DNA from 3 places in the Methylobacterium sp. TK31 genome. Region 3 is predicted to be linked to each of the others. Evidence: predicted binding sites of a transcription regulator. Region 3 holds the regulator's gene; each other region holds the start of a gene.

Region 1 (10,643 bases), 120 kb from region 3:
GACGAGGCCCTCGCCGCCATCGAGTCGCGCCGACCCCACCTCGTCTTCCTCGACATTTGGCTGCAGGGCTCGCGGCTTGATGGCCTGCAGGTGCTCGACCAGATCAAGGTCGGCCATCCCGACCTGCCGGTGGTGATGATCTCGGGCCACGGCAACATCGAGACCGCGGTCGCTGCGATCAAGGCGGGCGCCTACGACTTCATCGAGAAGCCGTTCAAGGCCGATCGCCTGATCCTCGTGGCTGAGCGGGCCCTCGAAGCCTCCCGCCTGAAGCGCGAGGTCCGCGACCTCAAGGCCCGGTCGGGCCAGGCGAGCCGGCTCGTCGGGGCCTCGGTGGTGGTCAATCAGCTGCGCCAGACCGTCGAGCGCGTGGCGCCCACCAATGCCCGCGTGATGATCCTCGGAGCACCGGGCTCGGGCAAGGAGCTCTCGGCGCGCACCCTCCATGCCATGTCCGCCCGGGCGAACGGACCCTTCGTGGTCATCAACGCGGCGACGATCACCCCCGACACGATGGAGGCCGAGCTGTTCGGCGTCGAGGCCGGGGAGGGCCGGGCCCGCCGCGTCGGCGCCCTCGAAGAGGCCCATGGCGGCTCGCTCTACATCGACGAAGTCGCGGACATGCCGCGCGAGACCCAGAACCGCATTCTCCGGGTCTTGGTCGACCAGAACTTTCAGCGCGTCGGCGGCACCACCCGGGTGCACGTCGATGTGCGCATCATCTCCTCCTCGTCGCGCGACCTCGCCGAGGAGATCACCGCCGGCCGTTTCCGCGAGGACCTGTTCCACCGCCTCTCGGTGGTACCGATCCGCGTGCCGTCCCTGTCGGAGCGGCGCGAGGATGTGCCCGAACTGATCTCGTTCTTCATGGAGCAGATCTCGGGCGCCACCGGCCTGCCGCGCCGGCGCATCGCCGAGGACGCCATGGCGGTCCTGCAATCGCATGACTGGCCGGGCAACGTTCGCCAGCTGCGCAACAACGTCGAGCGCCTGATGATCCTGACCCATACGGACCCGGATCAGGAGGTGACCTCCGAGATGCTGCCCACCGAGATCGGTGCCCTGGTCCCCACGACGCCGAACGGCTCGGGCGGCGAGAAGCTGATGAGCCTTGCGCTGCGGGAAGCCCGCGAGATCTTCGAGCGCGAGTACCTCGTGGCGCAGATTGCGCGCTTCTCGGGCAACATCTCCCGCACCGCGGAATTCATTGGCATGGAGCGTTCCGCGCTCCACCGGAAACTCAAGTCGCTCGGCATCGGCCCCTGAGAACGCGGCGGCGATGCACTTGCATCGCGTGCCCGATACACGTGTAATGTTCCGGAACCGGCGCCATGTTATCGTGTGCACCGGCTCACGCGAGACCAACGGACGAGAACCCGTCACCACGGCGGGCGGCGACTGCGAATCAAGGATAAGAAAAAATGGCGGGCGAGCGCGCTCAGAACCTCCAGGACACGTTCCTGAACCATGTTCGCAAGAACAAGATTCCGCTCACGATCTTCCTCGTCAACGGAGTCAAGCTACAGGGTGTCGTAACGTGGTTCGACAACTTCTGCGTGCTTCTGCGTCGGGACGGTCACTCACAGCTCGTCTACAAGCACGCGATCTCGACGATCATGCCGGGCCACCCGGTCCAGCTCTTCGAACCCGACGAGACGGCGCCCGAGAAGGCGTGAGCCCGAACCAAACCGCATCGGTTCGACCGGAAAGGTTTGCCGCACCCTTGTCTGGGGCCGGCGAGCGCCCATTGTCCTGAAGACACGCAGGACAGGGTTGAACGAACACCTTCATGACTGAACCGATGACGCCCGGGGAAGCCCGGCTCCAAGCGATGGCCGCTCCCGAAGGCGACATCGCGGCGGCAACCCACACCCTCGTCGTCGGACCCTATCTCGGGCGGGCCGCGGCCGCAGCGGCGCGAGGCAACGCCAGTGGCAGCCCGGAAGCTCTGCGTTCCACCGAGGCCCGCCTCGACGAAGCCGCCGGCCTCGCGGCCGCGATCGAGCTCGACGTGGTCGAGGCCATCGTCGCGCCGGTGCAGCGTATCCGTCCCTCCACCTATCTCGGCAAGGGCCGCGTCGAGGAATTGGCCGGCGTGATCCGGGCCCGCGAGATCGGCCTCGTGGTGATGGACTGCGCCCTCTCGCCGGTTCAGCAGCGCAACCTCGAGAAGGCCTTCGGCTGCAAGGTCATCGACCGCACCGGCCTGATCCTGGAAATCTTTGGGCGCCGCGCCTCCACCCGGGAAGGCACGCTGCAGGTCGAGCACGCGCATCTGGCCTACCAGAAGAGCCGCCTCGTCCGGTCCTGGACCCACCTGGAACGCCAGCGCGGCGGCTTCGGCTTCCTCGGCGGCCCTGGCGAGACCCAGATCGAAGCCGACCGGCGTATGATCCAGGAGCGGATGACCAAGATCGAGCGGGAACTCGACAGCGTCACCCGCACCCGCGGGCTGCACCGGCAGAGCCGGGCACGGGTGCCGTACCCGATCGTCGCCCTGGTCGGATATACCAACGCCGGCAAGTCGACGCTCTTCAACACCCTAACCAAGGCCCAGGTGATGGCGCAGGACATGCTGTTCGCCACCCTGGACCCGACGGCCCGGGCGACGAAGCTGCCCCACGGCGAGACCGTGATTCTCTCCGATACGGTCGGGTTCATCTCGGAGCTGCCGACCTCCCTCATCGCCGCCTTCCGGGCGACCCTGGAGGACGTGATCCATGCCGACATCCTGCTCCACGTCCGCGACGTGTCGCACGTCGACAGTGCCGCGCAGGCAGAGGATGTGGGCTCGGTGCTGCGCGAACTCGGGATCGAGACCTCGGCCTCCCGGATCATCGAGGTCTGGAACAAGGCCGACCTCCTCGACGCCGACGAGCGTACCCGGCTCCTGAACCTCAGCGGACACGGGCGCAGCGACCGCGACAGCGACGCGCCGGTGTTGGTCTCGGCCCTGACCGGGGAGGGGCTGGGCGTCCTGACGGCGCGCATCGAGGCGCGGATCGCGCGCCAGCGCTCGACCTTCGCGGTGATCCTTCCCCCGGAGGACGGGGCGGCGCTGCACTGGCTCTACGAGAATGCCGAGGTGCTGGACCGGCGCGAGGAGGAGGGGGGCACGATGCACCTCGCCATCCGCATCGCCCCGGAGAAGGAGCCGCGCTTCCTCAACCGCTTCGAGGGCGCGCGACGCCTGAACCGGGCGGGCTGAGAGAGCACCCGCCCGCGAGAGACGAACGGGAAACGCCCGCGATCCTCTCGGATCGCGGGCGTTCGCGTCTGAGCCTTGGCGGGCTCGCAGGCTTCAGGGTTGGAGCACGCCGTTGATGACGTGGATGACGCCGTTCGACTGCATCACGTTGGCGACCGTCACGGTGGCGGTGCTGCCCTTGGCGTCGGTCACGTAGACCTTCTTGCCCTTGGTCTGGACGACGAGCGGCTCGCCTTCGACCGTCTTCAGCTGCGCTTCGCCGCCGCCATCCTTGGCGAGCTTCATCAGATCCTTGGCCGTGTAGGTGCCGGGGACCACGTGGTAGGTCAGGATCTTGGTGAGCGTCGCCTTGTTCTCGGGCTTCACCAGGGTCTCGACGGTGCCGGCCGGGAGCTTGGCGAAGGCGGCATTGGTGGGCGCGAAGACCGTGAACGGACCGGGGCTCGACAGGGTGTCGACCAGGCCGGCGGCCTTCACGGCGGCGACGAGGGTGGTGTGATCCTTCGAATTCACCGCGTTCTCGACGATCGTCTTCGAGGCGTACATCGGCGCACCGCCGACCATCGGGTTCTTGGCGAAGGCCGTGACCGGGAAGGCGGCACCGACGGAGAAGGCGAGTACAACGGCGGCGATCTTGGAAGCCACCGGGCGACGGGCGTGACGAGTGATCATGAAGCGTATCCTCTAAAACGATTGCCCCTTTCGTGGGGGTCATCGTTCGGTACGGAGGACGGCCGGGAAAAGTTTCAGAGACGGGCGGATTGCATGGCCGGCCGGTTGGGGTCGCGCTCGGAAACGAGGCTCCGGCTCGAATCCGCGCTCGGAATGTCGCCACCGCCGAAAAAGCGAAAGCCCGCCCGACAGGTGTCGGACGGGCTTTGCTTGATCCTATCGGCGGCGGAGCCAGGCCCCATCGCCGAAGATCGGATCAGTACTTGCGGATGATCGGCGCGGGAGCGGCGGCGACCGGGGTCGGCGAGTACAGCGGCACAATCAGGCGGCCCGAGATCTCGGTGCTGTCGAAGCTGGCAGCGCTTCTGGCGACGGTGCGAGCGACATAGACCTGCCCGGTGGCGAAGCCGAAGTCGTAGCCGACGAGACCGCCCATCAGGAACCGACCGCGGTCGCCCTGAGCGGCATTGATGAGGTTGCCACCTTTGGCGCTGATGTCGAAGTTGTAGGTGCCGTACGCGATGGCACCGATCTCGAACTTACCGAACTTCTTGGTCGCGGTCAGATCGAGGTTCAGCGAGTCAGACAGAGAGTAGGACTGCGTGAAGCCGCCGAGGCCGATGTTGCGAACACCACCGAAGTTGGAGGGCGAGTCGTAGATGTTGGCGGTCAGGTTGGCGGTGAGGTTCCAGCCGTCGCCGGTGTAGCTGCCGGCAACGCCGAAGCGGTAGGTGTTCGAGGAGAGCTGGGGCAGCACGGCCGAGGCAGCGATCGTGCCGTTGTTCGTCACGAGGACGCCGCGGTCCCCGTTCAGCTCGTTGAGGTAGACACCTCCGAGCAAGCTGACGCCGAAGTTGTTGCCCAGATCGAAGGCCCAGATGCCGCCGACGAAGGTGCCGACGTTGATGGACAGGTCACGCAGGTTTGAGCCGCTCTTGCCGAAGGCGAACACGGTCGGGGGAGCCACGAGCAGCTCGATGCGGCCGCCGAGCGGAACCAGCGGGGTCGACCAGACCAGCACCGGGATGTTCACACCGACGTCGAGAGCAGACGGGTTGTCGCGCATCTGATAGACGAAGGTGTTCAGCGCATAGATGCCCTCGGGCAGCGGCGCGCCGGTGGCCAAGCCGACCTGCTCACCCGGAACCGTGGTGGACTGCGCGTAGGACGCGGTGGCGGTCATGCTGGCCGTGAGCGCGAGCGCTCCGGCGACGAGCCAGTTCTTCGACATTTTTACTCTTCCTTCCCAAGGATTTCAGGCGTCCGCCACGCAGCCGTCCGAACCATTCTGCCGATGCGCAGCTTGTTTGCGGCTTGTTTGCAGTTGGTCCGGCGGCCCCCCTTGCGGCCCGTTCTCAAGTCTCAACGTCGAGAACTATTCTACAGGACGCCGCGGAAGGACAGCGGAATGCTTGGAAACGGGGCAGTTCGAACCCGACCGTTGCGCAAAAGCCGCATTTTCGGTGCAGTGCGGCGGAAGAATTTGTTAACCTTTTGAGCAGGTTGGTCGGGCTCTCCCCCGGCGCTCCGGCACCCAGAACGGCAAAATACCGCTGAACTCTCAAGCCGTTATGGTTACGGTTCGCCCTCAGGACGATCCGGCAAACCGACGCTGGCCATTGCGCAGGCCGGGCCACCGGAAATGCCGCTTCCGGCGGGTTGATGCGCCGCCGAACGCCCGCCGACCGCTCCGCACCGACGAATCGGCACCGGTCTCGGCGAGTGGACGCCTATTCGGCGGCGGCCCGGCCCTTCACCGCTGCCGCGGCGGGCCGCCGAGCCAGTACGTCGCGCAGGAATCGCCCGGTGTGACTCGCCCGCGACTTGGCGATCTGTTCGGGGGTTCCTTCGGCGACGACCACGCCGCCGCCGTCGCCGCCTTCAGGGCCCATGTCGATGACCCAGTCGGCTGTCTTGATGACTTCGAGGTTGTGCTCGATCACGACCACGGTGTTGCCCTGGTCCACGAGTTCGTGGAGCACCTCCATCAGCTTGGCGACGTCGTGGAAGTGCAGGCCCGTCGTCGGCTCGTCGAGGATGTAGAGGGTGCGGCCGGTGGCACGCTTCGACAGTTCCTTCGAGAGCTTCACCCGCTGGGCCTCGCCGCCGGACAGGGTGGTCGCCTGCTGCCCGACCTTGACGTAGCCGAGGCCCACCCGGGCCAGGGTCTCCATCTTCTCGCGGATCGTCGGCACCGCCTTGAACAGGTCGGCGGCCTCCTCGACGGTCATGTCCAGGACGTCGGCGATGGAATGGTCGCGATACTTCACCTCGAGAGTCTCGCGGTCGTAGCGGCGGCCCTTGCAGACGTCGCAGGTGACGTAGACGTCCGGCAGGAAGTGCATCTCGATCTTGATGACGCCGTCGCCCGAGCAGGCCTCGCAGCGCCCGCCCTTCACGTTGAACGAGAACCGCCCGGCCTGGTAGCCGCGCGCCTTGGCCTCCGGCAGCCCGGCGAACCAGTCGCGGATCGGCGTGAAGGCGCCCGTATAGGTGGCCGGATTGGAGCGCGGCGTGCGGCCGATCGGCGACTGGTCGATGTCGATGACCTTGTCGAGATGCTCCAGCCCATCGAGGCGTTCGAAGGGGGCAGGATGCTCCAGGGCACCGTTCAGGGATTTGGCCACCGCCTTGTAGAGCGTATCGATGATCAGGGTCGACTTGCCGCCGCCGGAGACGCCTGAGATGCAGGTGAAGGTGCCGAGCGGGATCTCGACGGAGACGTTCTTGAGGTTGTTGCCGCGGGCACCGATCAGGCTAAGCTTGCCCTTGCGTCCCTTGCGGCGAGCTGTCGGGACGCGGACGCTCATCTCGCCGGTGAGGTACTTGGCGGTGAGCGAGGCCGGGTTCTTCAGGACCTCCTCCGGCGTCCCCTGCGCGATGATCTGCCCGCCATGGATGCCGGCGCCGGGGCCGACATCGACGACGTAATCGGCCTGCAGGATCGCGTCCTCGTCGTGCTCGACGACGATCACCGAGTTGCCGAGGTCGCGCAGACGCTTCAGCGTGCCGAGCAGACGCTCGTTGTCGCGCTGGTGCAGACCGATGGACGGCTCGTCGAGGACGTAGAGCACGCCGGTGAGCCCGGAGCCGATCTGCGAGGCGAGGCGGATGCGCTGGCTCTCGCCGCCCGAGAGCGAGCCGGAGCCCCGCGCGAGCGTCAGGTACTCGAGCCCGACATCGATCAGGAAGGTGAGCCGGTCGCGGATTTCCTTGAGGATCCGGTAGGCGATCTCGTTCTGCTTCTCCGTAAGCCTGCCCGGCAGATCCGAGAACCAGGCATGGGCGTCCCGCACCGAGAGGGCGGTGATCTCGCCTACATCCTGCATCGCGACCTTCACCGAAAGGGCCTCGAGCTTCAGACGCTTGCCGCCGCAGGTGGCGCAGGGCGTCTCGCTCATGAAGCGCGCGATCTCCTCGCGCGAGGTGTCGCTCTCGGTCTCCTTGTAGCGCCGCTCCAGGTTCGGGACGACGCCCTCGAAGGGCTTGTTGACCTCGTAGGCCCGCATCCCGTCGTCATAGGCGAAGCGCACCGACTCGGAGCCGGTGCCGTAGAGGACCACGTCGCGGGCCTTGGCCGGCAGATCCTTCCAGGCGACGGTGGTCTTGAAGCCGTAATGCCGGGCCAGCGCGTCGAGGGTCTGGCCGTAATAGGGCGAGGTCGACTTGGCCCAGGGGCCGACCGCGCCGCGCTTCAGGCTGAGCTTGGCGTCCGAGATCACGAGTTCGGGGTCGATCCGCATCTCGTGCCCGATGCCGCCGCAGGTCGGGCAGGCACCGAAGGGGTTGTTGAACGAGAACAGCCGGGGCTCGATCTCCGCGATGGTGAAGCCGGAGACGGGGCAGGCGAAGCGGGACGAGAAGGTGATGGCCTCACGCGGCGCCTCGCCCTCCGGTGTATCGGCGAACTCGATCAGCGCGATCCCGTCGGCGAGTTCGAGGGCGGTCTCGAAGGAATCGGCCAGCCGGGCGGCGATGTCGGCCCGGACCACGATCCGGTCCACCACCACGTCGATGTCGTGCTTCAGCTTCTTGTCGAGCTTGGGCACGTCGTCGATGGCATAGTATTCGCCGTCGATGCGCAGGCGCTGGAAGCCCTTCTTCTGGAACTCGGCGATCTCCTTGCGGTACTCGCCCTTGCGGCCGCGAATGACCGGGGCCAGGAGGTAGAGGCGGCTCTTCTCCGGAAGGGCGAGGACCCGGTCCACCATCTGGCTCACGGTCTGGCTCTCGATCGGCAGGCCGGTGGCGGGCGAGTAGGGGATGCCGACCCGCGCCCAGAGCAGGCGCATGTAGTCATAGATCTCCGTGACGGTGCCGACCGTCGAGCGTGGGTTCTTCGAGGTGGTCTTCTGCTCGATGGAGATCGCCGGCGAGAGCCCGTCGATCTGATCGACATCGGGTTTCGACATCATCTCGAGGAACTGGCGCGCATAGGCGGAGAGCGACTCGACATAGCGGCGCTGGCCCTCCGCGTAGATCGTGTCGAAGGCGAGCGACGACTTGCCGGACCCGGACAACCCCGTGAAGACCACGAGGCGATCGCGCGGGATCGTGAGGTCGATGTTCTTGAGATTGTGCTCCCGGGCGCCGCGCACCGAGATTACCCGCTGGTCGCGTGCGCCCTCGAACAGGGCCTCGATCTTCGCTTCGACCCGCTCGGCCTCGGCTTGCGATTTCTTGGCGGCGGCTTTGGCTTTGGCCATGAGGTCTCTTCGGGAACGTCTGCGGCGCGGAACTCGGTTGGACTCGACCAGAGCCCTCGCGGCATGTCGGGCGCACCACCGCGTCGGGCAAGGCGTGCGCCATGCATACCGGCCCCTCAGCTAGAACAAAAAGCGTACGCGGACAATATCGTGGGACTTTCGAGCAAAGGAACCCACCCGCGTACTCGCGATGAGAGCCGATCACCTGCGGCCGTGGCGGCTCCCACGACCGCGGCGACCAAAGCCGGCCATCAGGTCCGCCTGCGCCGAAGCCCGGGCGAATAGCCAGGCCTCTTCCCCGGAACGCGAACCGGCGCAAACGACACCCCGTTTCAGCCAAGTCTTCGCTGTGATACTGCCTAAAAATGTGACGATTGATGAAATTTTAGAGCAAAAGACCATCGTGCAACACAACTTTTACCGGTGTTCTGGACAGTGTCTCAGCATTTCCCAGCAGGTTTCACTCCATGTTCGTCGGTTTATTCGCTTCACTTCGCGTCCGCATTCTTCTGGTTGCCCTCGCGCCGTGCCTCGCCTTCGCGATGGTCGTCGGACTTGCCGTCACGGAGCGATTGAATGCTCGCACCCGGATGGTGCACGTGCAGGATCTGGTGGGCATGGCGGGCCGCATCAGCGCCGTCGTCCACGAGGCACAGCGCGAGCGCGGGGCCTCCAGCCTCTATCTCGGCGCCAAGGGAACCCAGTTCCGCTCCGAACTCGACGCCCAGCGCCTGCGCACCGATGCCGCGCGCAAAGCCCTGGACGAGAGCAGGGCCGGCCTGGATTTCGTCGCCTACGGCGCCGGCGTCGCCCGCCGCAACGATGTCCTGACGGAGCAGCTCGCCGGAATCGGCCCACACCGCGTCGCGGTGGACGGCCTCGGCCGGACGCCGGCCCAGAACATGGCGCTCTATTCGGGCATCATCGCCAACGCCCTCGACCTCGTGCGCGAGGTCTCCCAGGTGGCCGCCAGCGCCGACCTCGCCGGCCGCATCGCCTCCTATTCGTCCTTCCTCGCCCTGAAGGAGCTGGCGGGCCAGGAACGGGCCGCCGCCTCGGCGATCTTCGGCGCCGGCCGGATCGATCTCGCCGGCCACGAACGCCTCGCGGGTCTCAGTGCCGGCCAGGCCACCTACGAATCCCTGTTCCGCCTCGGCGCCGAGCCTGCGCAGGCCGCCCTGCTCGACGCCGGCAAGGCCGCACCCGCGGCCCGGGAGGTCGATCGCCTGCGCCGCCTCGTTCTCGACACGCCCCCCGGCGCCGCGCTCGCCTTCACCGACGCCCCGGCCTGGTTCGGCCTCGCGACGCAGCGCATCGATCAGCTGAAATCCATCGAGGACCGGCTCACCACCGATCTCGGCGCGGCCGCCGGTTCCGCCCGGGCCGAGGCCGAGCAGAGCGTGATGGTCTGGATGGCCGTCGGTTTGGCGACCCTGGTCCTGTCCTGCGGGTTGGCCTTCGCCTTCGGCACGGCCATCGCCCGTCCGCTCACCCGCATCGCCGCAGCGCTCACCGCCATCGGCCGCGGCGAGGATGCCGGCACGATCCCGCAGAATGGCGCCCGCGAGGTTCGCGCCATCGCGGCGGCGGCCGTCGATTTCGAGACCAGCGTGACCGAGCGCCGGCACATCGCCGCCGAGGCCGATTACCTCAACGCGCATGCCGCGGCCGCCCGGCGCGCCGAGATGGTCGCTCTGGCCGATCGCTTCGAGGCCCGGGCCAGCGGCATCGTCGAGGCGGTCTCGGCCGCGTCCAGCCAGCTGGAGACCGCGGCCTACGCCCTGACCCAGGCCGCGAGCGACACCGCGTCCCTGAGCGGGTCGGTGGCGGCAGCCTCCGCCGAGACCGCGGCCACAGCCGATACGGTGGCGGCGGCCACCGAGGAACTCAGCGCCTCGGTGCGCGAGATCGGCAACCGGGTCGAAGCCTCGACGGCGGTGGCGAGCGAGGCCGAACGCGATGCGGGCCGGATGGCCGAGGATGTGAACCGTCTGGCGCAGGCGGCGAGCAGCATCGGCGAGATCGTCGGGTTGATCACCAGCATCGCGGCACAGACC
Region 2 (10,643 bases), 250 kb from region 3:
CCTGTCCGACACCACGCAGGTGAGCGACGGCCTGGTGGAGCGCATCCGCGCCCTGCCGGAGGTGCGCAGCGTCTTCGTCGACGGCGGCCGCCAGCTGCCCGCGAAGAAGGAGGTCCGGCTCGCCACCTTCACCATCAACCTCACCCCGAAGAACACCCGTCACCGCACCCAGAAGCAGGTCGACACGGCCATCCGGGCGATCCTGCACGACGTGCCCGACATCCGGTTCTGGGCCCTGCGCGAGGGCGGCCAGCGCGACGTCACGCTGATCGTTTCCGGCCCCGACAAGGCGGTGGTGGCCGAGACGGCAGCGCGGCTCCAGCGCGAGGCGGCGAGCGTGCCGCATCTCGTCAACGTGCTCTCGACGGCGCCGCTGGACCGCACCGAGATCCGGATCCGGCCGAAGGCCGGGGTCGCGGCCGATCTCGGCGTCTCCACCGACCTCATCGCCGAGACGGTCCGGGTCGGGACCATCGGCGACATCGGCGCGAACCTAGCCAAGTTCAACACCATCGACCGGCAAGTACCGATCCGGGTGCAGTTGCCCGAGCGCCTGCGCGGCGACCTCGCGCAGATCGAGACTCTGAAGGTGCCGGTGAAGGGCGGCGCGGCCGTGCCGCTCTCCACCGTGGCCGACCTCAGCCTCGGGCGCGGACCGACCGCCATCGACCGCTACGACCGCGCAATCCGCGTGGCCCTCGAGGCCGACATGGAGGGCTCGGACGCGCTCGGGGCGCTGATCGGCGCGGTGCTCGCCCTGCCCACCGCCAAGGACCTGCCGCCCGGCGTCACCATCCGGCAGACCGGCGACGCCGAGGTGATGGGCGAGGTCTTCGAGGGCTTCGCGCTGGCCATGGGCGCCGGCCTGATGATGGTCTTCGGCGTGCTGGTGCTGCTGTTCGGCAACTTCCTGCAGCCGCTGACCATCCTGTTCTCGCTGCCCCTCTCCATCGGCGGCGCGATCCTCGGGCTGCTCATCTTCAACAAGCCGATCTCGATGCCGGTGGTGATCGGCATCCTGATGCTGATGGGGGTGGTGACCAAGAACGCCATCATGCTGGTGGACTTCGCCGTCGAGGAGATGGCCCGCGGCGTCGACCGGGTCACCGCCATCGTGGATGCGGGCCGCAAGCGGGCGCGCCCCATCGTGATGACCACCATCGCCATGGCGGCCGGCATGGTGCCCTCGGCCATGGCGCTCGGCATCGGCGGCGAGTTCCGCGCACCGATGGCCATCGCGGTGATCGGCGGCCTCATCGTTTCCACCGGCCTGTCGCTGGTCTTCGTGCCGGCGATCTTCATCCTGGTGGACGACCTCTCGCGCCTGTTCGTGCGCCTCTTCGGCCGCTTCGTCGGCGCCGTGGACGAGCCGACGGAGGGCGCGTTCGCCCTGCCGCCGACCCATACGGCCAACGACCCGAAGCCGTTCCCGCCGCCCCGCATCGCCGCCGAATAGGCCTGCGGCGGGCCCCGCAACGAAAAGGCCCGGACCTTTCGGTCCGGGCCTTTTCGTTGCGTCCTGCGAGCTTCGAAGGCGCGGTCAGCCCTCGCTGCGAGCGGCGAGGCGGCTCGCGGCGAAGCAGAGGCCACCGGCGACGACGAAGAGCACCGCGAAGGTCTTCACGGTGGCGTAGAACAGCGCTGCCTCGATGCCCGCATCCGTGTAGAGCACGGCGCAGATGGCGGTGATCGGCAGGAGCAGGAGGATCAGGAGGGGGGTCAGCGGGCTCTTCATTGGCGCGGGTCTCTCAACCTCTGTCGGACCCGGTTCACCGGCCCCTGTGGCGTTTACTGCGACCCTCATAGCATCGCCGCGCACCGGTCGCCAAGCTGGATCGGCCACGCTTGCCTGCGGTCGATGAGCCCGGATCAGGCCGGGATCCGCACCGTGGCACGCAGGCCCCCGAGCGGGCTGTCGTGCAGGCTGACGTCGCCGCCATGGGCGCGGGCGATGTCACGGGCGATGGAGAGCCCGAGGCCGGAGCCGCCCGCATCCTGGCGCGCGTCGTCGAGCCGGACGAAGGGCTTGAACACCTCCTCGCGCTGCTCGACCGCGATGCCGGGTCCGTCGTCGTCGATGGAGACGAGGAAGGCGCGGGCCTCGCGCCGGCCGGTGATGGCGACGGTCTCGCCGTAGCGGGCGGCATTGGCCGCGAGGTTGAAGAGGCAGCGCCGCATCGCGTCCGGCCGCAGGGTCAGCTGCGGATGGTCCTCCATCTCCACGGCCTCCACGTGGGCGCCGAGGCGCTCGACATCGGTGCGCAGGTCCTCGAGGAGCGCCCGCATGTCGGTGGGCACCGCGGCCTCGCCCGAATCGCCGCGGGCGAAGGCCAGGTAGGCCTCGAGCATCCGGCTCATCTCGTCGACGTCGCGCTGCAGGTCCTCGACCTCCGGGGTCTGTTCGACCAAGGCGAGGGAGAGCTTGAACCGCGTGATGATGGTACGCAGGTCGTGGCTGACCCCGTTCAGCATCGTGGTGCGCTGTTCCATCGCCCGCTCGATGCGCCGCTTCATCTCAATGAAGGCGTGGCCGGCCTGGCGAACCTCGCGGGCGCCGCGGGGCCGGAACTCGATCTCGCGGCCCTTGCCGAAACTCTCCGCGACCGCCGCCAGCCGCAGGATCGGCTTGATCTGGTTGCGCAGGAAAAGGATCGCGACGCCGAGCAGCACCAGGGACGAGCCACTCATCCAGAGCAGGAAAATGTGCGAGTTCGAGGCGTAGGCCATGCTGCGCCGGGCGGTGACGCGCATCACCCCGTCGGGGATCGAAACCCGGATCTCGATCAGGCTGGAGCGGCCCACGGTGTCGATCCAGTAGGGCCGGCGGATCTGGCGCCGGATCTCGTCGGAGAGCGCCTCGTCGAGGATCGAGAAGAACGGCCGCGGCCCGGCCGGCGGCAGCTTGGCGCCCTTCAGAATGTCGACGTCGAGGTTGAGCCGGTCATTGGCGATCCGGGTCAGGGTCTCGGAATCCTTGTCCTGCGGATAACTCTCGTAGATGTCGATCAGCGCGGCGACGTCGGCGGTGACGGCGGCGGAGAGGCGGCGCGTCACGAGCTGCCAGTGGCGCTCCATGAAGGTGTAGGCGATCACCGACTGCAGCAGCACCACCGGCGCGATGATGATGATCAGCGAGCGGGCATAGAGCCCCTTCGGCAGCACGTCGCCGATGGCGCGGCTGACCAGGCGCCAGAGTCGCCCGGGCCGGGGCAGGGCGGCGAGGCGGGTCGCCGTGCGCTGCAGGAGGCCGGCGGCGGCCATGGGCTCAATCGACCGCGAGGCGGTAACCGACGCCCCGCACGGTCTGCAGGAACAGCGGATTGGCCGGGTCGACCTCGGTCTTGCGGCGCAGGCGGTTGATCTGCACGTCGATGCTGCGCTCGGCCGCAAGACCGCCGCTCCCGGCCAGGGCCTCGCGCTCGACATTGGCGCCGGCGGCCTGGGCCAGGATGGTGAGGATCTCGCGCTCACGCTCGGTGATGCGGATGAGTTCGTCCTCGCGGCGCAGCTCGCCCCGGTCGATCCGGTAGGCGAAGGGGCCGAAGGTCACGGTGTCGTACCCCTGCGCGCGCGCGCCGCCGCCGTCTGGGCTGCGCCGCTTGATGATGTTCGACAGGCGCAGGATCAGTTCGCGCGGCTCGAAGGGCTTCGGGAGGTAGTCGTCGGCGCCGATCTCCAGGCCCATCACCCGGTCGTTGGGGTTCGAGCGGGCGGTAAGCATCAGGATCGGCACCCGCGAGGTCTGGCGCACCTCCCGGGCATAGTCGAAGCCGCTCTCGCCGGGCATCATCACGTCGAGCACCAGGGCGTCGAAGACGAAGCACTGCGCCTTGGTGCGGGCCTCCGGGACGTTGCCGGCGGCGGTCACGCGAAACCCCTGCTCGTAGAGGAAGCGCGACAGCAGTTCCCGCACCCGGCGATCGTCGTCGACCACGAGGATGTGGGGCGCATGGTCGGGCAGCTCGGCGTTCGTGCGCGCTCCGGCGGTGCCCATCAGGCGACGCTCCGTGCGCGCCGGGCCATCAGGCGCTGGACGGCCGCGCGTGCGTCCGGCTCGATCATGCCGAACAGGAAGCTCTCGGCCGAAAGCGGCGCCTCGCCGCCGCGCTCCGAGGCCGCGAGCGCCCGCGCCACCCGCCGGCTCTGCACCCGCATCAGGTCGCCGGCGAGGTCCGCCCCGGCGGCGGTGCAGAACAGCAGCCGCTGGCGCCGGTCGCTGGTGCCGGTCTTCTGCACGATGTAGCCCTGGTCGATCAAATCCTTCAGCACCCGGTTGAGGCTCTGCTTGGTGATGCGCAGGATATCGAGGAGTTCGGCGATCGTAAGACCTGGATAGCGGTCGACGAAGTGCAGCACCCGATGATGGGCGCGGCCGAAGCCGTACTGCGCCAGGATGCGGTCGGGATCGCCGACGAAATCCCGGTAGGCAAAGAACAGCAACTCGATGAGATCGTCCCCGGAGCCGGAGGAGGGCGGCGCATCGGACTCGGCATCTCGCATCGCGTGGGCAGTCACGTCGGGGGCGACCTCGATTTACGTCAGCGTTGTTGACATGTTCCAGCCCCGTCACCACCCGTCAAGCCTCGGCGCCGGGCGAATCCCCCGGCCCGTGATCCTGTCGCTCCCCGCAGCGCGATGACGGGCCTGGACCGGACCCGTGGACCAACGGCCTCCGAACCCGTGAGACACTTGACCACGGGACAAGCCGGCCGCCACGGCCCCCTGGCAGGAACCGGGATGCGGGCCCCGCGTTCACCAGAACATTTCGTGAACCGGAGAATTCCATCATGGCCAGCACCCAGGCTTCCAAGGCCCAGGATTCCAAGTCCAAGGCCTCCGAGTCCAAAGCGTCCGCATCCAGGGCGGACGAGAATCCGAAGACCGATCCGAAGGACGTTTCGAACCAGATCAAGGACCCGAGCCAGTGGACCACCGGCGGTGAGCCGATGACCGGTGCGCAGGCCTCCTACCTCAAGACCCTGTCCGAGGAGGCGAAGGATCCGGAGGCCTTCGATCCCGATCTCGACAAGGCCGAGGCCTCCCAGCGCATCGATGCCCTCCGCAAGGAATCCGGCAAGGCCTGACGGTCGAGGCCCGAGGCCGGGACCCAGGCCGTCGGTGTCATCCGGCGGCTCGGGCCTGTCGACCGGGGCTGCGTGGAACTTCGGCGATCCGCTTAAGTCCTCCGCAAGGAAAGCCGTCTATCGTCCCGCACGAGCGAATTCGGCGAAAGACGTCACGGGGCCATGACCGAACTGGACATCAACCATTCCAGGGATCGGCATGGCTCTCGGCCGGTCCCGCGCTTCCGAACACTGGCTCGGCGCTTCCTGAAAGACACGTCCGGTTCGACGATGATCGAGTACGGCCTCATCATGGGCCTCGTCTTCCTGGCGATCGTGGGCGCGTTACGCTTCTTCGCCGACCGGACGAACGGGATGTACAATTACATCAGTACCGCCTTCAACCGGACGTCCTGACCAAACGGCGACATGCCCGCGCCCGGCCGCAGCGCCGGATCCGGGAAGAATACGCTGCCGGATCGATTCCGACGGTCACTCGCCGCTCGGACGCGCGACCTCTTTCACGAGCGGGCGGACGAGGCGGTCTAGGAAGGCGAAGCGCTGCCCCTGGATGACGCTCTCCCGAAGATGGACCTGGTCGATATACAGGGGCCGCAGTTCGGCATTCACCGCCGGGCACGTATCGATCCCGCACATCCACGGCGCCGGATCGAGGATTTCCGCGCCGATCTCCTGCGCCAGGGTCCTCAGCCGATCGTGGATCGGCTGGCTGAGCTGGCGGAAGTGCACGCGATCGATCGACTGCACGTTCGCCGTGTCCTGACCGAGGTACAGGCGCTTCACCAGTTCCTGCGGAACATCGAATTCGCTGAACGGATAGGTGAGCAGGATAGCGACTTCGGTCCCGGATTGCCGCACGCGCTGAAGCTGCTCCTTCAAGGTCTGCATCGATTGATCGAGAAGACCGGGCAGGGTTTCTGGCGTCCAGTCCACGCAGCGATCGCCGTCCATGAAGCAAACGGTCTGCCCGGAGCGAAAATAACCGGACCACAGCGAGGTGAGGACCACGCGTTGATACGCCCCTCCCTCCGCCAGGAGCAGGGCATGATCGAGGAAGGTTCCGCAGGCTGATCCCGGCTCGTGACGATTGACGCCGGGCAGGACCGGGCACCCGCCATATGTTACGAACGTGAGGTTCGGATGCGTGGCCGCATCGGCCTTGGCCCACCGGCCGTAGATCGCCTGGGTAATCGAATCCCCGACGAACAGGATGTCACCCCGCGCCCGCCCCGCGAGCTTGCACGCCGGCAGGAGCGGGTCCTGCGCGAGCCGATCGCAACGCTTAGGATAGGCCCAGTCCGCATCGACCGAGGCGAGATCCTCGAACGCGGCGACGAGGTTCGGTCGGCGCTCCGGCAGGCCCTGCTGGCGCACGGCATAGCCGGACAATCCCGCGACCGCTCCGATCATGGCGATCAGACCGAGCCGGCGGGCATTACCCCCATGCATCGCGGGAAAACCGGTTCGCTGCACGAAGCGCCCGGCGAACACCATGACCGCGAGCGGACCGGCTCCCGCGATTAGCGGCACCGGCAGCGAGAAGTGATGGATCGCGACCGCGAGCGGCCAATGCCAGAGATAGATCGAGTAGGACCATTCCCCCAGAAGCTGGGCGGCCGGAAGCCGGATCAGATCGGAATCCCCTCGATTGGCCAGCAGGAACAGACAGGTGGCCGCAACGGGTAGCGCCGCCCGGTAGGAAGGCCATGGCATGTAGGCGTCGAAGGCGACGATGCAGAACACCAGCACGGCCAGGCTGCCGATCTGGACGGCGCGCTGGATCTTCGCCTGCGACCAGGCGATGGGGTGGAGCGCGACGAGGCCGCCGGCCAGCATCTCCCATGCCCGCGTCGGCAACAGGTAGAACGCCGCGGATTGATGAGAGGTGGGCAGAAAGATGCAGAGGGCCAGGGACAGCCCGCACCCGATCCAGACCATCAGCCGCAACAGAGACAGTTTCGGCGCGAGCTTCCAGACCAGCGCGAGAAAGACCGGGTAGATGAGGTAGAACTGCCACTCGACCGACAACGACCAAGTGTGCAGCAACCACTTCAGATCGCTTTGCCGGTCAAAATATCCCGCCTCCTGATAATACTGGATATTTGAAAAAAACCCGAGCGATCCGATGATGTGTCGGCACAGCTGCTTCAGTGCGAGCGGATCGAGATAGATCACTCCAAAGATCAGCAGAGCCACGCACAATCCGAACAGCGCCGGCACGATGCGGTCGAACCGCGCCGCATAGAATTGCAGGAAGTTGAAGGTCTGGTCCCGCAGGCGTCCGGTGATAATGCGCGTCATCAGGAAACCGGAGATGACGAAGAAGATATCGACTCCAGTATAGCCGCCAGAAAATCCAGGAACTTTATAATGGAATAACACGACTGCTGAGACAGCAATCGCTCTGATGAAATTGATATCTCTACGAAACTTCGAACCTTTCGCGCCTGCGTCGACTTTGCGGCCACCGTCAAGCGTGAGCTGGGTTATCAATTGTCAATCACCTCAGAACAATTTTTAATCCCATCCTTCCTGAGTTTTGTCAAATATATCACGAAGTATAGTACCTATTTATCTGTATTTCATCCAAATATAGAAGCATTACTCCGTCTGTAATTATATTGCATGGCATTTAGACGAGACGACTATTGTCAAACTAGAGATAAAAACCAGTCCAAAACGTTCATCTATGGTTGTATTACTGGGTTTATATCAGACAGTATTCGAAAATATTCAGAATATCGACTGACAGAATCAATCACTCTGACCTCGCGGCAGAAGCTGTTCGTTCGACACCTTCGGGAGGTTTGAGGTCCCGAGTCTCGCGGGATGCCACGGGATTCTGCGTCGGTATCGATCCGGAAGAGCGCGGACTCAAAGAGTTCCACAGGACATCGCCTCGAACGACCTTGCATCGGCAAGGCATGAGACGTCCTCGACTTCGATAGGACTTCGGGCGTTCAGGGATGCGGGCGGCAGACCCCTCCGCTTATGCCGGGTTCACGGCCTTCGCGGGGCCGGGTCGGCCGCATCTTGGCCCGACGCGACGACCGACTGATAGGTAACTCGAAGATTCGACGACGCGCTGGGCGGCGCTCATCCGGAGCGCGACAGCCCCGAAGACCGGTCGATCGACCCGGAGCCTGCGCATATGGGCGCAAGCCCCTGCTTTACGAAGCCGGCGGAGCCCTGTGTCAGGGCGCCGGAGCGGTCGGCGCAGGTGAATGTCCGCGCTCCGTTGTGGCGGACCGTGCGGCCTGGAGGAGGTCGTCGGCCAGGCTCGGATCATCGACCGCGCGCGCCAGGATGACAGCGCCGACGAGGGTCGAGAGCTTGGCCAGCGCCCGCTGACGGCGCCGCTCCTTCGCGCCCTGGGGCGAGAGTTCGGACAGCAGCCCGACGAGATGGCGGACCCCATGGGTGAAGCGTCCGCGCAAGGGGCTGCCGGGCGACTCGCGGGCGACGTCGTTGGCGAGGGCGGCGAGGGGGCAGCCCAGGCCCGGCGCCTGGACATGGGCCAGGGACAGGTATTGGTCGATCAGTACGTCCAAACCGCCGCGTCGGTTCTCGCCCAGGGCCGAGTCGAACGCCTCGACGGCGAGGGCGTCCTTGCTGGCGAACTGTCCGTAGAAACCGCCATGGGTCAGCCCGGCCGAAGCCATAATGTCGGCGACGCCGACGCCGTTGAGACCCCTTTCCCGGAACAGCGCGGCGGCCACCTCGACCACCCGCTGGCGGTTGAGCTTGGCCTGCTCCTGCGAAACCCTCGGCATTCCCGGCCCTCCCGTTGCGCGCCCAGCCTTATATAGATGCGGACCGTCATCCAAACAGAGGTCCGCGCCGGTCGGCCCGCCGAGGGGGCTGGGTGCGGGTCGGCCGATGGACCGCGCGGGCTCGGGAAACCCCGCGCGATTCACGGATGGCATCCGGCGCAGGAAGGTCCGGCCTCGGCATCGTCGTCAGGTCCGGGCCGGGTGGGGTATCGCCTCCGCGCCCCTTGGGGCGTCCCGGCCGCGCGCGCCGCGCTCGACGCGGAACCAGAGGGCGTAGAGGGCCGGCAGGAACAGGAGGGTCAGCAGGGTCCCGACGCCGACACCGCCGATGAGCACATAGGCCAGCGCCCCCCAGAACACCGAGTGGGTCAGCGGGATGAAGGCCAGCATGGCGGCGGCGGCCGTCAGGATCACGGGCCGTGCCCGGCGCACCGTGGATTCCACGATCGCATCGTAATCCCCCAGGCCCGCCGCCTGGTCGTGGTGGATCTGGTCCACCAAAATCAGGGTGTTGCGCATCAGGATTCCCGACAGAGCGATCAGCCCGAGGATCGCGTTGAAGCCGAAGGGCTGGTGGAAAAGCAGCAGGGTCGGTGCTGCGCCCACCAGGCCCAGCGGGGCGGTGGCGAAGACCATGAACATGGTGGCGAACGAGCGGACCTGGATCATGATGACGGTGAGCGTCACGATCAGCATGATCGGGAACACCGCCACCAGGGACATCATCGCCTTCTCGCTCTCCTCCACCGCGCCCGCCGTGTCGATCCGGTAACCCGGCGGGAGCTTGGCCCTGATGGAGGCCAGCAGCGGGACGATCTGAGCGTGGATGTCCGGCGGCTGCCTGCCGTCGAGGACGTCGCCCTGCACGCGGATGTAGGTCTCGCGGTTGTAGCGCTTGAGCACCGCGTCCTCGGTCCGACTCTGCAGGCGCGCCACCTGCGAGACCGGCACCTGGCGTCCGTCGCGGGTGGCCAGGGTCAGGTCGCCGATCTCGCCGAGGGAACGCCGCTCGGGGCCTGGGCTGCGCAGCAGCACGTCGACGGAGCGCAGGTTCTCGCGCATCTGAGTGGCAGGCGTGCCGTTGAGGTAGCTCTGCAGCTGCTGGCCGGCCTCCTTCGGGGTCAGACCGATCAGGCGCAGGCGTTCCTGGTCGAAGGCGAGGTGCAGGTTCGGGGTCTTGTCGCCCCAATCGAGATGGACGAGGAGCATGTTGGGATTGGCCGCCATCACCCCCCGGACCTCCTCGGCGATGCCGCGGATGACGTCGAGGTCGGGCCCTACCACCCGGAAGGCGACCGGGAAGCGGATCGGCGGACCGAACACGATCTGGAGCACGCGCACGCGGGCCTCCGGGAAGCCGCCGTCCTCGACGAGCTTGCGCACCTTGCCGCGAAGGGCGTCGCGGCTCTGGGCGTCGCACGTCTGCACCACGATCTGCGCGAAGGCCGGATCGGGCAGTTCGGGGTCGAAGGAGAGCACGAAGCGGGGCATGCCCTGGCCGATATAGCTCGTGATCTCGCCGGCTTCCGGCAGATCGCGCACCGCTGCCTCGATTCGCTTGACGCTGGCCTCCGTCGTCCCGAAGGCCGAACCCGCCGGCAGCGTCACCTCGACGATGAGTTCGGGCCGCTCGGAGTTCGGAAAGAACTGCTGCTCGACGCGTCCCATCGCCACCACCGCGAGCCCGAACAGGCCCACGGTGATGCCGGCGGCGATCCACTTGTGGTCGACTGACATCCGCACGAGGCGGCGCAGGCGCTCGTAGTTCCTCGTGGCGTAGATCGCC
Region 3 (10,643 bases):
GGTGGTCTACCTGATCAGCGGCTTCCGCTGGGCCTTCTTCGGCACCTCGGATGTCGGCGTCGGCATCAGCTTCGCCATGGCGCTGGTGTTCCTGGTCCTGTGCCTCGCTGGCGTGACCTGGATCTTCCGAACCGGCTACCGCCTGAAGAGCTGAGGCGCCGAGCGTCCCGTCAGGGTCGCTTGGCCAGGAACTCGAGCACGCCCGTGCGGTGGCCGCGGTCGCCGACGGCGGTACTGTGATCGCGGTTCTGCAGTTCGAGGGCGGCAGCGTTCGGGAACAGCGCCGCCAGCGCCGGGCCGGAGCCCGATACCGTGTCGAGGGTGCCGGTCGTCACCAGGGTCGGGACCTGGATCTCCGCGACCTCCGCGCGCGACAGGGCTTGGCGCGAGCCGCGCATGCAGGCGGCCAGGGCTCGCAGATCGCTCTTCGTCTGCTCGGCGAAGGTACGGAACGCGGCGGCCGTCGGGTTCGGTGCGCGCGCGCCGGGTTCCGCCTCCAGGGCCTCGGCGATGCCGTCCGGCAGGCCCTTGCCCTCCACGAGGTGCAGGCCGAGGCCGCCGAGCAGCAGGGAGCGCACCCGCTCCGGAGCGTCGAGGGCGAGAAACGCGGCGATGCGCGCGCCCATCGAGTAGCCCATGACGTCGGCTCGGCGGATGCCGAGATGGTCGAGCAGGCGACGCGCATCCTGGGCCATGAGATCGGCGCCGTAGGCCTCCGGATCGTAGAGCTTCTGACTCTCGCCGTGGCCCCGGTTGTCGAACGCGATCGTGCGGTAGCCGGCCTGGGTGAGGGTGCGGACCCAGAGGGTGTTGACCCAGTTCACCGCGTGATTCGAGGCGAAGCCGTGGATCAGCAGGATCGGATCGCCCGATCCGCCGACGGCTGGGACGTCGACATAGGCGAGGGTGACACCGTCTGAATCGAAGCTCTGCATGGGCTCGGGCCTTATCGCTCGGGGCATGGTGATCGCCTCCTTGGACCGCCAGTTACCCGGACGGAAGCCCTGCGCCGGCACGAGACCACAAAAGAAAGCGGCGGCAGGTTGCCCTGCCGCCGCGTTTCACCGAACCGGACCGTCAGATCGGATCAGAAAGTGATGCCGGTCTCGAGCATGTAGCGCTCCTGCGAGGTCTTCACGCCGTTGCGGCCGAAGCCGGTGCCGACGTTGAGCGCGCGGTCGACGGTGATGTCGTAGAGCTGCACGGTCGAGAACTCGCCGCGGACGAAGAAGCGGTCAAAGGTGAAGGTCGGAGTGACCGTGAACGACAGGGCGGAGCTGCCGGGTCCGTAGAGGACGTTTGACTGGAGGGGGAGGCCCGTGCGGCTATTGCCACTCTGCGAGATGTATTCGAATCGACCCGCAAGGGCGAAGTTGTCGGTGAAGGCGTAGCTGGCGAGGATCGCGCCACCGAAGGTCTCGGCTCCGGCGAGGCCGATGAAATCGTTCCGCTCGACATTGGTGTATTGGATGTAAGGCGTCAGGATCCAGGGACCGTCGGCATAGGTGTAGTTCGCGCTGATGATGCTGCTGTTCTGAAGCGTCGCGGGGGTCGCGAACTGGTTGCGCAGGCTGCGATCCGTTAAGTCGAACTTGGTGTAGCTGGAGAAGTGGGTGCCGCCGTTGATGCCGATCGTATTAGCGGAGTCGATTTTATAGGTGATCGCGCCCGTGACCCAGTTGAGCTCACCCGAGAAAAAGCCATCGGTCGCGGCGAACGAGGCCGCCCATGGGCCGTCCGAGTAATTGACCTGCACGCCGTGGTTGATGACGTTCTCCTGGGCGAAGAGGAGGCCACGCGAGATGTTGAGGTTCTGGAAGGTGAAGGGCAGTTCCGAGCCGATCAGGGTCGGCATGCGGCCGCCCTGGACCGACCAGTTGTCGTTGATCACGTACTTGCCGAAGACGATCGGAGCCGGCGAAAACAGCAGGTTGGTCTGATCGATGGCGCTGAAGATCGGCGCGCCCAGGCCCGGGATCGAGTAGGCGCCGAAGGCGGCGTAGAACTGGAAGGGACCATCGGCCTTCTGGATGAAGCCCATCAGGTTCGAGAAGTCGGCGCGCGCGAAGCGATCGGCGGCAATGCCTGGCAGTGCGATGGAGGTCACATTGCTCTGATCGTAGAAGTAGCCCGTGACCGCACCGCCGACATAGATGTCGCCGAAGGCGCCGAGGGTCAGGCAGGACGGGTTCGGGTTCTGCTTGATAAAGCCGCCGTAGGCCGGGAAGGTGATCTCGGCCTTGCACGGCGCGGGCGGGGCGGGAACGGCCAGCACCTTCGCCGGCATGTCGGCTGCGAAGGCGCAGACCGAGGACAGCAGGACGGCTGAGAGGGCGAGGAGCGAGCGGTGCATGGCCATGGGAACTCTGCGGAGACATCTGCGTTAGGGCGAGGTTCTCAAAGGTTCTCCCGTACGGCAAAGCTATCCTTTGTGCAGGCGCCTAATTTTGAGGCAATTCCGGCCTGAGGTGCTGGGTTTGCGTCGTGGTGTTGCCACAATGGAACAGGTCTGAGCACCGAAATTCAGTCCAGCTGTTCTCCTCGCCTGTCGAGACGTTGTCCTGAAACGGTCGAAGCCAGTTTCGACGATCGTCGGAGGGTCGACGCGTCGGAGCGCCTCCCATACGCGCGAGCCGCCTTCCACCCTTCGATCGTGTCGCCTTCGCTTGCCGCCGCGCGCGCGCGCTGGCATCAGCAGGCACGATGAAAGATACCCAGCCCTACGGCACCTACGCTCCCACCGGCCTCGTCGCCCGCATCGCCCACCAGACCGGGCGGATCTCCTATGCCAGCTGGGCCGGTCGGCGCCTCGCCCTGTTTCTGCGACGGGTGGCGATCGGCCTTCTGCGGGGGGCGCCCCTCGACGTTGAGCGCTACGGCGCCCGCATGCGGCTCTACCCCTACAACAACAACTGCGAGAAGAAGGTGCTCTTCACCCCGCAGTTCTTCGATCCGGAAGAGCGTGCATTGCTGCGTGCGAAGCTCCAGCCCGGCTGCACCTTCCTCGATATCGGCGCGAATATCGGCGCCTATGCGCTGTTCGTCGCGGCCTTCGCGGGGCCGCGCGCGCGCATCCTCGCGGTGGAGCCGCAGCCGGACGTCTTCGACCGCCTTACCTACAACATCGGCCAGAACCCGTTCGGGACGGTCAAGGCGGTAGCCTGCGCCGTCGCCGACAAGGCCGGCGAACTCACCCTGTTCGTCGATCCCCGCAACCGGGGTGAATCGAGCCTGAAGATCGTCGGGACGAACGAAGGGGCGCAGATCCGGGTGCCGGCGGTGCCCCTGTTCGATCTCGCCCGCGGCGAGGGCATCGAGCGCATCGACGCGATGAAGCTCGACGTCGAGGGGGCCGAGGACCTGATCCTGGAGCCGTTCCTGCGGGCCGCTCCCGCCGCGCTCCATCCGCGGCTGCTGATCGTCGAGAACGGCACGGACCAGTGGCAGATCGACCTGCCCGCCCTCCTGGAGCAGCACGGCTATCGCCGGATCGCCCGGACGCGCCTGAATTTGATCTTCGAGCGCGCCGCCTGACGAGGGCGTGCTACAGGACCGGAATGGCGTCCGCGAGGGTGATCCCCTTCGGATCGATCCGGCAGCGATAGGCATGCACTGCGACACCGGCAGCCCGGGCGGCCTGGAACGCTTGGTCGAAGGCAGGGTCGAGGTCCCGCGCCGCGTCGAACCGCTCCGCCCACATCTGGACCACGATGACGACCATGGCGCGACCGCCGGCTCCCACGACGGCGGCGAGGTCCGCCATGTGGCGGGTACTGCGGGCGGCGACGCAATCCGGAAATTCCGCGAGGCCCGGGCTGCGCATCAGGTGGCAGTTCTTCACCTCGACATGGCAGGGAGGCATCCCCTCGCCCGTGGCGAGGAAATCGACCCGGCTCGCCTGCGCGTAGCGGACTTCCGGGCGGAGACCCGAATAGCCCGCGAGCGCCGGCAGGGTGGTGTCGGCGAAGGCTTCCGCCACCAGAGCGTTCGGCCGCATCGTGTTGATGCCCACCCATTGCCGGCCACCCGGCAGGTTCGCCTCCACCAGCTCCCAGGAATAGGCGAGCTTGCGCGTCGGGCTCCGGGCCTCGGACAGAAGAGCTCGTGCGCCCGGTACGGCGAGACCCAGCATCGCCCCGGGATTGGGGCAGTGAGCCGTCACGAGGGTGCCGTCGGCCAACTCCAGATCGGCGAGGAAGCGCTTGTAGCGCCGCACGAGGCGGCCCTCGATCAGGGGCGCGGGGAAGCGCATCGGCGTGTCCTGGGCAAGAAACAGGTTGATGCCGCCGGGCCTCGGCGTGGAATCGGGCAGCCATGAGGCGCCCGGGCTGGTCAGTGCTCATCGGATGCGACAGACTTCGCGCGGTACACCCGGGTCGATAACCGGGAAAACCGCTGTTCGTCCGCGAGGCCGCCATGTTCAATCTGTTCGACATCCTCCAGGCGCAGGCGGGCGCCAACGCGCAGGGACTGGGACGGCAATTCGGGCTCTCGCCGGAGCAGAGCCTGCGCGCGATGGAGGCCCTGCTGCCGGCCCTGACCATGGGGTTGCAGCGCAACGTCGCCCACGATCCGACAGGCTTTGCCCACCTGTTCAACCTCATTGGACCGACCGCGTCCCCGGCACCGAGCGCGACACCGCAGATGGACATGCTGGTCAAGCAGCTGTTCGGGTCGCCGCATCTCAGCCAGGCGGTGCTGCAGCAGGCCGCGACCGTCAGCGGCGTGGCGATGCCGGCTCTGAAGCAAATGCTGCCCGCCATGGCCGGCATGGTGGTGGCCGGGATTGTCCACGTGATGATCAATCAGGCTCCATCGCCCGCGCCGGCCCCCCGCGCGGAGGCGAACCCGTTCGGGTTCCCGCCCAATGCTTGGTCGCAGATGATGGAGGCCTTCCTGAAGTCCGGCAGCAACGCGACCAGCCCGGCACCGTCCGCTCCTCAGGCGCGGTCGCGCCCTGCGCAGCCCCGGCTCACGGCTCCCGCGCCCGCCGTGCCGGACAAGGCGGCCTCGGATGCCCCCTTCGACCTGGTGCAGCAGATGTTCCAGACCGGCCTCGAGGTACAGCAGGAGAACGCACGCGCCATGCAGCGCCTGTTCGATACCTTCTGGCAGGACCCCCGCGGCCCCACCGGTTCAGGCGCCGACGCCGCATCGAAGGCGGGACGGAGCGGGAAGCGGTAGCGGGCATCGCGTCCGGGTCGCATGGACGGCGCCGAGCTCCATTCGATCTCGACTGCGCTCATGCACTCTGAGCGATCCCCTCCAGGTGGCGGTCGGCGGCCTCCGCGAAACCTGTCCTCGACGGAACAGTCGTCGGGCTATCCGCGCTTTCGGCAGGAACCCTTGCAGAACACTTACGGAACGTTTAACATGTTCGTGTTTTGTTTCTGATGCCGCTCGCCGCGATCCCCGGCGCCAACGAAGAGTGTCCCGCATGTTGACGCGTAAGCAGCTGGACCTGCTCCAGTTCATCCAGCTCCGGATGCGCGAGAGCGGCGTTCCCCCCTCCTTCGACGAGATGAAGGACGCTCTCGATCTCAAGTCGAAGTCCGGCATCCATCGGTTGATTACGGCGCTGGAAGAGCGCGGCTTCCTGCGCCGTCTCCCGAACCGGGCACGGGCCATCGAAGTCATCCGGATGCCGGAGAGCCTCGGTGGGAGCGCCGGCGCCCCGCGTGCTGCTCCTGCACCTGAGGTGCGCCGCTTCACGCCGAGCGTGGTCGAGGGCGGCAAGGGCAAGGGTCTGCCAGCTGGTGCCGCGGTCTCCCGCTTGCCGACGACGCAGGCCACCGACGAGAGCGGGCGTGCGGTGACCATCCCGGTGATGGGCCGGATCGCGGCCGGTACGCCCATCTCCGCCATTCAGGAGCAGAGCCACTCGGTGACGATGTCACCGGATTTCCTGGCTGGTGGCGAGCACTACGCCCTGGAGGTGCGCGGCGATTCGATGATCGAGGCGGGCATCCTGGACGGCGATCTCGTGGTCATCCGCAAGCAGGACACGGCCAATACGGGCGACATCATCGTGGCTCTGATCGACGATGAGGAGGCGACCCTGAAGCGCCTGCGCCGACGCGGCTCCTCCATCGCCCTCGAAGCGGCGAACCCGGCCTATGAGACGCGCGTGCTCGGGCCGGACCGGGTCCAGATCCAAGGGCGTCTGGTTAGCCTCGTTCGTCGTTACTGAAGGGTCCCGTCGCTCGGTTCGTCGCCGGGCGGATCGGGATCCGGAAGCTCCCGCTCGGGCGCCTTCTGGTTCGGTGAAGGGGCCGGCTGAAGGAGCGAGAGGTTGGCCTCCTTCCTCGGCGGTGTCGCCCGCCACGGCACTCTGTCTCCGGGACGCTTGACCGTGGTGATGACGGGTCCATCGCGGGCGAGGCGGATCGCCGTCGCACCGTGGGCCGCCAGGAAGTCCCGATCGAGGATCAAGGCGGCGCCGCAACCGGGCGGCGTGGCCTGCCGGGTGATCAAGATCTCGGTGCGTGCGCAATCTTCCGGAAGCGCCCGTTTGTCGGTGACGAGGGCAAGGCTGCGGCCATCCGGCGTGGTCAGAGTGCAGCCGAGGCCATCGCACCGCGCGCCCCGGAAGGCACTGATCTCTTCCGCCCGGCGTCCGTCCCCGTCGGCCTTGAGCCATTGGCCGAGCACGAAGGGTGGCGGGCGGCCGAGGATCGCGAGCTGCCCGTTGCGCTCACGGATGGCTGCGCCCACCCCTTCGCGATCGATGTAGATGTCGTTTCGCTCCGGAAACGTAGCGAGAACGATGCCGATTGTTGCCGGACAGAGGCCGAGCCAGCGCAGCGACGAGGCAGGTAGGGTCAGGATGATCAGGGCCGAGGCCAGTAGCCCGAGGGCACCGGCGCCGAAGGCCGGCACCACCAGAACCGCGTTCCCGAATCCCGCGATCCAAGTCGAGATGGTCAGCATGCCGCGGACCGCGAGGCCCATCGCCCACCAGACCGGCTGATCCAGCGCGAACGGATAGGCGAGAATGCCGAGGACCGCCGACGGCATCACGGCCAGGGAGACGAGCGGCAAGGTGAGCGCGTTGCCCACGAGTCCGAAGGGCTGCACCGTCTGGAAGTGATAGGTCGCGAAGGGGGCGGTGGCGATCTGGGCCACGAGCGTCGTTGCCAGGGTCCCGAGGATCGCTGTCGTGACGAGGGCGAACAGGCGCGGCAGCCAGCCTGCGCCATCGCGACCGAGGGCGCTCCCCGCGATCAACGGCGCGCAAGCGATCAGGCCGGCGACCGCTCCGAACGACATCTGGAAGCTTGGTCCGAGAAGGCCCTCCGGTTCGCGGGCCAGCGCGATCAGGGCGGCGATCGCCAGGTTGCGCATGCTGAGGGCCGGCCGGTCGACCAGGATCGCGCCGAGCATGACCAGGGTCATGATCAGCGACCGTTCGGCGGCGATGTCCCATCCGGAAAACACGCAATAGGCGGTCACACCCACCATGGCGACGGCGGACGCGATCTTCTTGATCGGCCAATGCAGCGCTGCGAACGGCACCACGGCGAGCAGCGCCCGCACGAGCCAGAACACCACCCCGGCCGCCAGGACCATGTGCAGGCCGGAGATCGAGACCACGTGATAGATGCCCGCGGCCCGCAGGATGTCGTTGGTCTCCCCGTTGATGAGGCCCCGCTTGCCGGTCACCAACGCCGCCGCGACCGCCCCGGCCTGTCCGCCATTGGCGTCGGTGATCCGGCGTGTGAGGGCATTCCGTGCGGCATCGACGGCGGCGGCGAGACGGATCTGCCGATCGGTCGTCTCGGCCGCCGGCCGTACCTCGACCTTGCCGACGAGGGAGCCGACAGCGCCGATCTCGCGGAAGAAGGCATCGCGCGCGAAGTCGTAGCCTCCCGGCCGGGCCGCCTCTGGGGGTGGGAGCAGGCGCGCCGTCGCGGCGATGCGATCGCCCGGCTTCAGGGTGTTCGCCTTGCGATAGGAAACGCGCACCCGGGCCGGGCGGACTTCGGCCCCGAGGGTGCCGAAGCTCTCCACCCGAAGGATCAACCGCGCACCCTCATCACGCTCGTCCAGGCCTTCGATGGTGCCGACCAAGGAGGCGATCGTCGTGCGGGCCAGGATCGGACCGGTCACGCGCTGCACCCGTGCCGTCGCCGCCGCGAACCCGAGGAGCATCCCAATGGCCGCGAGGACGAGGGCAAGTCCGACAGGGCGATCCGCCAGGAACGGAGTCGTCGCGGCCAGCAACCCCGCGGCGACGAGCGGTGCGACCAGCGACGGAGTGCCCTGTGTCGCGAGGAAGAAGACGAGGATGCCGCAGCCGAACGCCACCGCGAGCCAGGCGAAGAGCCGGCGCTGCTCGATCTCGTGCGTCCAGCCCGCGCGTAGCCAGGCGAGGACGACACCGGCGCCCGGCCGACGCACGGCGAAGCGGCGGTTGAGACGCCCCATCGCTGCCGTCGCGCGCGCCTGCGCCATCGCGTCTTCCTTCGGCTGCTGCCCGCAAGCCCCCGCCCCGCAGCCAGCGATCCGCCCTGCGATCTTTGGAAGAGGACGATTTCTTAACGCTTGCGCCCGCGCATGCTACACGCGCGGTTCCGGGCCGGTCGATCCGCCTCCCGCCCGTTTCACGAGCAAATCAAGTCCAGATTGATGTCGTCAGCCGTCGTCACGCGTTTCGCGCCCTCGCCCACGGGCTACCTCCATATCGGCGGGGCCCGCACGGCCCTGTTCAATTGGCTCTATGCCCGCCATTTCGGCGGCCGCATGCTGCTACGCATCGAGGACACCGACCGTGAACGCTCGACGCAAGGCGCGATCGACGCGATCCTCGACGGCATGCGCTGGCTCGGCCTCGATTGGGACGGCGACGTCATCTACCAGTACGCCCGGGCCGCCCGTCACCGGGAGGCCGCCGAGAGCCTGCTGGCCTCCGGCAACGCGTATCGCTGCTATGCCACGCCCGAGGAATTGACCGCCATGCGTGAGGCCGCCCGGGCCGAGGGGCGGCCGCTGCGCTATGACGGCCGCTGGCGCGACCGTGATCCGTCCGAGGCGCCGGCCGGCGTCAAGCCGGTGATTCGCCTGCGCGCGCCCACCGACGGCGAGACGGTGGTCGAGGACGGCGTGCAGGGGCGCGTCGTCTGGCAGAACAAGGATCTCGACGACCTCGTGCTGCTGCGCTCGGACGGCAACCCGACCTATATGCTCGCCGTGGTGGTCGACGACCACGACATGGGGGTGACCCAAGTCATCCGCGGCGACGACCACCTGACCAATGCCGCGCGCCAGCGCCAGATTTACGATGCCCTCGGCTGGCAGGCGCCCGCCATGGCGCATATCCCGCTGATCCATGGGGCCGACGGGGCCAAGCTCTCGAAGCGCCACGGTGCGCTCGGCGTCGACGCCTATCGCGACCTCGGCTACCTGCCGAGCGCGCTGCGCAACTACCTGGTGCGTCTCGGCTGGAGCCATGGCGACCAGGAAGTGTTCTCCACCGAAGAAATGATCGCCGCCTTCGACCTGAAGGCGATCGGCCGCTCGCCGGCGCGGTTCGACTTCGCCAAGCTGGAGAACCTCAATGGCCTCTACATTCGTGGCGCGGCCGACGCGGAGCTCGTGGCGGCGATCGACGACGTGCTGCCGGCTCTCGGCCCGGCACGCGGCATCACCGTGCCCATGAGCCCCGCTCTGCGCGAGACGCTCACCGCCGCGATGCCCGGCCTCAAGGAACGCGCCAAGACCCTCGTCGAACTCCTCGACAGTGCCTACTACCTCACCGCCGCACGGCCCCTCGTACCCGACGAGAAGGCGAAGGGGCTGCTCGGCGACGAGGCCCGCGGCCGCCTCGGTGCTCTCCTGCCCGCCCTCGAGGCGCTGCCGGAGTGGACGGCCTCGGCCACCGAGGGCGCGGTCCGTCAGTTCGCGGAGGCCAACGGACTGAAGCTCGGCCAGATCGCGCAGCCTCTGCGGGCGGCGCTTACCGGGCGCGCAACCTCGCCGCCGGTCTTCGACGTGATGGCCGTTCTCGGACGCGAGGAATGTCTCGGCCGCCTGCGCGATCAGATCGCCTGACGCCGCAGCGCACAAAAGTGCAGATTCGCCCGGTCGATCTGTCGGGAAGAATGACAAATCGGCCCGGATTTCGCTTCGACAACGAGGTGAGACGGGCCGTCGGTTGATGACGGTCCGCCGATCCGCTACCCCCATGCTCGTGTGAGCAAGTGCAGCATGCGCTGTCTTTGCACCCCGGACCCGGGTGGTCGATTGCATCGCCACGCGGGCCGCCGCCGCCCCGCTGCCACGAAAGGGTCCAGGTCTCCATGAGCGCCTCCAGCACGATCACCGTGGGCGACAACCACGTCGAGCTTCCGATCAAGACCGGCACCATCGGTCCGGACGTCATCGACATCGGCAAGCTCTACGCGAAGACGGGCAAGTTCACCTTCGACCCCGGCTTCACCTCTACCGCCTCCTGCGAGTCGAAGATCACCTACATCGACGGCGATGCGGGCGTTCTCCTCTACCGCGGCTACCCCATCGAGCAGATCGCCGAGCACGGCGACTTCCTCGAGACCTGCTACCTGATGCTGTTCGGCGAGTTGCCGACCCCGGCCCAGAAGGCGGATTTCGACTACCGGATCACGCGCCACACGATGGTGCATGAC

What was found. Region 3 encodes LexA, which represses DNA repair genes until DNA is damaged. Its sites were predicted from a motif close to TGTTCNNNNTGTGTTCNG; they were not measured.
Region 1: a site for LexA is predicted at 8,708-8,725, ahead of uvrA (excinuclease ABC subunit UvrA). Genes of this name have one in related genera too.
Region 2: a site for LexA is predicted at 4,543-4,560, ahead of ACXJY8_RS10100 (DUF3072 domain-containing protein). Genes of this name have one in related genera too.

The regions. Positions count from the first base shown of each region.
Region 1 is NZ_CM143964.1:2,561,601-2,572,243, reverse strand. It holds gene ntrX (nitrogen assimilation response regulator NtrX) at 1-1,266, shown strand, start outside; gene hfq (RNA chaperone Hfq) at 1,422-1,676, shown strand; gene hflX (GTPase HflX) at 1,790-3,208, shown strand; gene ACXJY8_RS11900 (fasciclin domain-containing protein) at 3,302-3,880, opposite strand; gene ACXJY8_RS11895 (transporter family protein) at 4,137-5,111, opposite strand; gene uvrA (excinuclease ABC subunit UvrA) at 5,611-8,586, opposite strand; gene ACXJY8_RS11885 (methyl-accepting chemotaxis protein) at 9,054-10,643, shown strand, end outside.
Region 2 is NZ_CM143964.1:2,197,079-2,207,721, reverse strand. It holds gene ACXJY8_RS10125 (efflux RND transporter permease subunit) at 1-1,456, shown strand, start outside; gene ACXJY8_RS10120 (hypothetical protein) at 1,541-1,735, opposite strand; gene ACXJY8_RS10115 (ATP-binding protein) at 1,870-3,261, opposite strand; gene ACXJY8_RS10110 (response regulator) at 3,266-3,994, opposite strand; gene ACXJY8_RS10105 (MarR family winged helix-turn-helix transcriptional regulator) at 3,994-4,500, opposite strand; gene ACXJY8_RS10100 (DUF3072 domain-containing protein) at 4,788-5,084, shown strand; gene ACXJY8_RS10095 (Flp family type IVb pilin) at 5,247-5,480, shown strand; gene ACXJY8_RS10090 (acyltransferase family protein) at 5,556-7,577, opposite strand; gene ACXJY8_RS10085 (TetR family transcriptional regulator) at 8,279-8,857, opposite strand; gene ACXJY8_RS10080 (efflux RND transporter permease subunit) at 9,044-10,643, opposite strand, start outside.
Region 3 is NZ_CM143964.1:2,442,655-2,453,297, forward strand. It holds gene ACXJY8_RS11225 (ABC transporter permease) at 1-154, shown strand, start outside; gene ACXJY8_RS11230 (alpha/beta fold hydrolase) at 171-935, opposite strand; gene ACXJY8_RS11235 (outer membrane beta-barrel protein) at 1,088-2,359, opposite strand; gene ACXJY8_RS11240 (FkbM family methyltransferase) at 2,704-3,534, shown strand; gene sfsA (DNA/RNA nuclease SfsA) at 3,545-4,252, opposite strand; gene ACXJY8_RS11250 (DUF937 domain-containing protein) at 4,417-5,184, shown strand; gene lexA (transcriptional repressor LexA) at 5,438-6,190, shown strand; gene ACXJY8_RS11260 (ComEC/Rec2 family competence protein) at 6,184-8,454, opposite strand; gene gltX (glutamate--tRNA ligase) at 8,629-10,050, shown strand; gene gltA (citrate synthase) at 10,299-10,643, shown strand, end outside.